DNA from 2 places in the Caloramator sp. CAR-1 genome. Region 2 is predicted to be linked to the other one. Evidence: riboswitches for the same ligand, from Rfam matches in the RefSeq annotation. Region 2 holds a riboswitch; the other holds the start of a gene.
What was found. Region 2 has a riboswitch for cyclic di-AMP ahead of Q3V94_RS03945 (C40 family peptidase). Riboswitches for the same ligand answer to the same signal wherever they lie in the genome.
Positions count from the first base shown of each region.

Region 1: it holds a riboswitch for cyclic di-AMP, as region 2 does, so the genes downstream of both, Q3V94_RS09125 (hypothetical protein) here and Q3V94_RS03945 (C40 family peptidase) in region 2, are expected to answer to the same signal.

Region 1 covers NZ_JAUONW010000030.1:18,618-21,809, reverse strand. The annotation lists gene Q3V94_RS09130 (PRK06851 family protein) at 1-1,040, shown strand, start outside; gene Q3V94_RS09125 (hypothetical protein) at 1,060-1,863, opposite strand; cyclic di-AMP (ydaO/yuaA leader) riboswitch at 1,866-1,992, opposite strand; gene uvrB (excinuclease ABC subunit UvrB) at 2,269-3,192, shown strand, end outside.
Region 2 covers NZ_JAUONW010000012.1:45,806-48,997, reverse strand. The annotation lists gene Q3V94_RS03965 (lytic transglycosylase domain-containing protein) at 1-166, shown strand, start outside; tRNA gene Q3V94_RS03960 (tRNA-Leu) at 214-297, shown strand; gene Q3V94_RS03955 (GNAT family N-acetyltransferase) at 491-1,003, shown strand; gene Q3V94_RS03950 (lactate utilization protein) at 1,004-1,645, shown strand; cyclic di-AMP (ydaO/yuaA leader) riboswitch at 1,702-1,834, shown strand; gene Q3V94_RS03945 (C40 family peptidase) at 1,837-2,319, shown strand; gene Q3V94_RS03940 (SPOR domain-containing protein) at 2,468-2,797, shown strand; gene Q3V94_RS03935 (transposase) at 2,948-3,192, opposite strand, start outside.

The DNA.
Region 1 (3,192 bases), on a different contig from region 2:
TTGACTATGTTTTAAGGGATGCCCAAAGGGTTTACATTATAAAAGGAGGCCCTGGAACAGGCAAATCAACCTTTATGAGACTTATCGGAGAAGAACTTTTAAAGGAAGGAATGAACGTTGACTTTGTTCACTGCTCAGCTGATAAGGATTCACTTGATGCAATTGTAATTAACGATATCAATGTTGTAATTGTCGATGGAACTGCACCCCATGTTATTGATCCTAAATATCCTGGGGCAGTTGAGAGATTGCTTGATTTTGGCGAGTATTGGGATATCGATTACTTAAGAAGTAGAAGGGATATTATAAAATTTTATATTGATGAGATAGAAAATCAATACAAAGCATTTTTTAAACATCTAAGAGTTGCTAAATCAATTCACGATAAATGGGAAAAGGAATATTTAAAGGGAATGGATTTTAATAAGGCAAATGAAATCACTGATAGGTTAATTGATGAAGTTATTAAAGGTTGCACCCATAAAAAACCTAAAGAATGGCACAGGTTTGCAGGGGCTATGACACCACAAGGACAAGTATGCTATTATGACAATTTAACGCAGGATATTAAAAATAGATATATAGTAAAGGGAAGACCGGGGACAGGAAAATCAACAATGACAAAAAAGATTGCTCAGGCTGCACTTAATAAAGGTTACGATGTTGAATTTTATCATTGTGCCTTTGATCCATCAAGCATTGATATGATAATAATTAGAGAACTAGATTTTGCTCTACTTGATGGAACTGCACCCCATGTTTTTGAACCTGAACTTGATGATAAGGTTGTTGACATGTTTACTTGTATTGATACGAATATCGTCCATGAGAATGAAGACCCAATAAAGGCAATCGAAAGGGAATATGCTGAGGAGATAAATAAAGCTAAGAAGATTTATACTAACATTAAACAGCTCCACGATGAACTAGAAAAATATTATATCAATGCAATGGATTTTAATAACGTCAATGCATTAAGGATAAGAATAACTAAGACATTGATAGAAATGTATAATACAATGAGCTCTAAAGGGGTTTAATCCTTTAGAGCTCATTTTCTTAAAATCCAGCAGCTTTTTTAATCATTTCTTGATGATCTTTGTCTACTGCACCATCCTTATGTCTTCTACTATTTAAAAAGTGTATATCAATGTGGCCGTCCATTCCGTTTCCTTTTATTTTATCTAAATTCATTCCACGGCCGTAACCACCTGAACGACCATTTACTATTTTTCCTTCTGGTGCTGAGTCAACGCCTGCATGGGGCATAGATGTCATAGATGCTGCAATTCTTCTTCCATTAACTTCAACGATAACAGGGCGCCTTTCCCAAGAAAATCCATTCCATATGTCCTTTATTATTTCGGTATCTTCCTTTGAAGCTGCCTCAACGTCGGCATGTAAATGTCCATATGTTCTTATAACATAAAAGGATTTTCCTGTTAAAAGGTCTATAACCCTGGCTTTAGAACCTATAGAAAATACTTCCTTTGCTACTGACCAATCTAAAAGTTCACCGTATCCAGCTGCACTTCTTGAAGCTACGATTCTTCTGGTTGTCGACTTAGTTGATAATCTTTTTTTTGCAGTGGACTTAGTTGTAACTTTTTTTGGAGCCTTCTTTTTATTAGAAGTGGCTATTTTTGTTTTGCTAGTTTTTGATGTTTTACTTCTTATAGTAGTATTCTTTTTCTTTGAAGCTGTTTTTGAAGAAGATTTATTAACTTTTTTCGTTGTTGTGTCTGCTGAAGATTTCTTTACGGCCCTTGAAGTCTTTTTAGAAGGTGCAGCCTGGACGCTTGTCCATGTCTCTCCGTTAAAAATTAGCAAAATAATTAGTAAGATTGATATGAGCTTTTTCATTTGTATCACCTCTCTATGCCTACGAGGTTAGTTGACGGGTTCGGGAAGAGAGTGTCCCTACCAAATAATTGGATTCACCCCAAAGGATAATCCCCCGTTGTCCAAAAGGACATTCGGCAAAATTTCTCTTATATTATCCCTTATTTATAGAGGCTTGTCAATAGAAATTAATGGAACATATTTACATTATTTTCTTCAAGTGGAACTTTAACTTAAAGTGAATATGTTAAAGTAAAAAATTATACAAAAACTTACATTTGTAAATTCTTGTATAAAAATGATGGCTTGATCGACAAGAAATTATTGTTACTTGCTAATAATTATATTTAGTGTAAAATTATATTTGACTATAAAAAGATAAAGGAATATAATCAAATTGCGAACATTTGTTCTTGAGGTGAAAATATGGGTGAATTTAAAATAGTTTCAAAATTTAAACCAACAGGCGACCAGCCTGAGGCTATAGAAAAGCTGGTTGATGGAATATTAAGGGGAGATAGATGTCAGACTCTTTTAGGGGTAACAGGTTCTGGTAAGACTTTTACTATGGCAAATATAATAGAAAGGGTTCAAAAGCCTACTTTAGTTATTGCCCATAATAAAACCCTTGCTGCACAGCTTTGTAACGAGTTTAGAGAGTTTTTCCCTAATAATGCTGTTGAATATTTTGTTAGTTACTACGATTATTATCAACCTGAAGCTTATGTTCCCCAAAGCGATACCTACATTGAAAAGGATGCATCTATTAACGATGAGATAGATAAATTAAGACACTCGGCAACATCGGCTTTGTTTGAAAGGCGGGATGTCATTATAGTTGCATCAGTTTCATGTATTTATGGCCTTGGAGATCCCTTTGAGTATAAAAACTTAGTTTTATCATTAAGGGTTGGAATGGAAAAGGATAGGGACGATGTTCTTAGAAAACTTATAGATATTCAATATCAAAGAAATGATATAGATTTTCATAGAGGAACCTTTAGAGTTAGGGGAGATGTTGTTGAGATTTTTCCAGCATCCTCCAATGAGAAGGCAATAAGGGTTGAGTTTTTTGGAGATGAGATAGATAGAATTTGTGAGATAGATTTCTTAACTGGAGAAATATTAGCAGAGAGAAATCACGTTTCCATCTATCCGGCATCCCACTATGCCACATCAAAGGAAAAAATTGAAAGGGCAATTGAATCGATAGAAAGGGAGCTTGAGGAAAGATATAAAGAACTTATGGACAATGGGAAACTTCTTGAAGCCCAAAGATTAATGCAAAGGACAAAATATGATATTGAGATGCTAAGGGAAGTTGGATACTGCACAGGCATAGAAAATTAT
Region 2 (3,192 bases):
TTTAGCTCTTGCTGCCTATAATGCCGGGGAAGGAAATGTTAGAAAATGGATGATAAATAATAAGCTCAAAGAAGAGATGTTATTTAAAGAAACAAAACTATACATTAAAAAAGTAAAAAAATATTATATGATTTATAAATGGATTTATCAAAACGAAATTTTATAAAAAGTGTTGACAAAAAAGATTAATTTTGCTAATATATATTGTGTCAAGCGGAGATGGCGGAATCGGCAGACGCGCACGTTTGAGGGGCGTGTGGGTATCCCGTGCGGGTTCAAGTCCCGCTCTCCGCACCAAATTGAACATGTAGGCCTTGTATAACAAGGTCTTTTTTTTTTTTATACCTCAAACAGAATAAATACACATTTTGTCTAATCTAAAGAGCCATATAATAAATGATAAGTTATATTTTTAACAATAATTTTTAAAAGGATTTTACACATTTGTGTTGAATATAAATAAATAGTAAATATTTAAGTAGGTGATAGGTTGTTACATATAAATATTTTCCACAAAAGCATTGTTATTAAAAATGTTTCTTTAGATTCCTTAAAGGATGTTGTGGAATGCATTAATTCTGATGAAAGTAATCTAGAAGCTATTGGAATTAATAAAAAAATTGATTTGGGATTTATAAAAGAAAGGTATATGGAAAGTCTTGTTAATCCTTTAGAATTTTTTTGCGGAATATATCAAGATTTTAAAATGGTGGGAATAATTAAAGGAAGAGTAGAAAAAAAATCTATTCACGAGGCGTGGTTTATGACCTTTATTTTAAAATATGAATTAAGAAATAAAGGATTAGGAACTTATATCCTCGGTCTAGTAGAAGATTATTTAAAAACTATGTATAGTATACAAAGGTTTTGCGTAGTTGTGTCAGAGGAAAACAAAGGCAGTAAAAATTTTTGGCTTAAAAATGGTTATACCATCGAAAGAGTATCAAATTATTTCAAATTAAAAGATAGACCAGTTAATATATTGGTAAAGGGGGTAAAATAAATGAATCAAAATGTAAATTGGTATTTGGAAAAGAAATTAGAAAGGGTAAAACAATCACTTGAAAAAAATAATTATGAAGTTTTTATTGCTGAAGACATAGAAAATGTAAAGGAAATATTAAAGAATATTATTGAAGAGAAGAGCACTGTATCCTTTGGAGGTTCAATGACTCTAATTGACGGAGGAATAATAGAATATCTTAGAAAATGTAATATAACACTGCTAGATAGATATAAAGAAGGCTTAACTCCTGATGATATTGCGGAACTTTACAGAAAATCGTTTTTTGCTGATTATTACATAACAAGTTCAAATGCTATTACTGAGGAAGGATATCTTGTAAATTTAGATGGTAACGGCAATAGAGTTGCGGCAATGATATATGGCCCTAAAAAAGTTATTATTATTGCTGGAATAAATAAAATTGTTAGGGATCTTAATGAAGCATACACAAGAGTTAGAAATTATGCATCTCCAATAAATGCAAAAAGACTATCAAGAAAAACGCCATGTGTTGAGAAAGGGATATGTTTAGATTGTAATTCCCCAGAGAGAATTTGCAATCACTATGTAGTAACTTATAGACAAAACGTAAAGGGAAGGGGAATTATTATCTTAGTAAAACAGGAATTAGGATTTTAATAATTAAATTTTTTTAACATATATTGAACAAATTTTACGCATATTGATATAATAGTTGAGAGATAATGCCGAATCCCAAATGGGTACGGAGGAACCATATTTTGGGGTGAATCTGATAAGTATTATCAGTAGGGAATTCCTTCTTCCCGAACCCGTCAGCTAACTCCGGAGGCATAGGAAGGAGCAGAATAATGAAAAGAAAAAGAATGTTTTTACCAACAATTTTACTTTTAACTGTTTGTTTATTTAATTTTAAAGTCAATGCTAATATTAATGATGCGAGGAATAATCGACAAGCAATATCAAGAGGACCACAGCTGGTTAGTTATGCTAAAAGATTTTTAGGGATAAGATATAAGTGGTCTGGACAATCACCTTCGGGCTTTGACTGCTCAGGTTTCACATCTTATGTTTTTAAATCCTTTGGGATAGAGTTGCCCCACAGTTCTTATGGACAGTTTACGTCAGGACAAAAAATTTTAAAATCACAATTGTTGCCGGGGGATTTAGTGTTTTTTCAAACATCCAAAAGGGGAATATCGCATGTTGGCATTTACATAGGAAATGGTAAGTTTATTCATGCATCGTCTGGTAAGGGATACGTTACTATAACAAGCTTAAGTGAACCCTATTATTCAAAAAGATATAGAGGTGCAGTCAGAATATTAAGATAGAGCAATGCTCTATCTATTTTTCTGTATTAAATTAGGGGTTGAGGGTATGAGATATATTAGGGTCCAATTGGAAGAAAAAAATGATTTTAAGAAAAATATCATAATAATGTTTCTGACTATTTTTATATTTTCAACAATTTTTGCATTTATGATAGATCGAAAAATTATGTTTACTTCTAAAAGGGTTGAAAATCACGATGATATTAAAATAGATACAAATCAAAAGGTAACATTTTATTTAGTCCAATTAGGCTGTTTTAATGAAAGAAAGAATGCTGAAAATTTGGTTAAAGCACTGAATGCTAAAAACGTAACGGCAACTTATGTAGATATTAATGGGAAATATCATGTTATTTCATGGATTGACTATATAAAAGATGGTATAAAAATTTATGAAAACTATTTGATTAATTTAAATTTATCATATATAATAAAAAATGTCGAATTATCAAATAATAATCAGAGATTTCGCATCTAATTTCCAGTAAAGCTTTTTTCTTTATAGGAAATTAGATTTTTTCTATTTTATTGAAATTTTGGAAGGGAAAAAGGCCGTAGGCCATGTATATAGATACACCTTCCCCCTCCCCATCATAATGAAAAGCTGTATTTCCAATTTTATTATCGACTATGCAGTGTTAAAAATTGGATTAATCCAATTCATAATTATCAACATTTCATCTTTCAAATCTTCTATTATATTTATCTGCAAAAGCCTTTTTTCTCTGAATCCTCGAATGTTTCTAAAAAAGTATAATTGGGTTAAGTTAAAGGCTATTATCATGAATCCAACTATAGCCTCTATGCCCGTAGGGCTATGCAAATAGCAATGATCAAAATGACACTCTGTTTTCAATTGGTGAAATACATTAT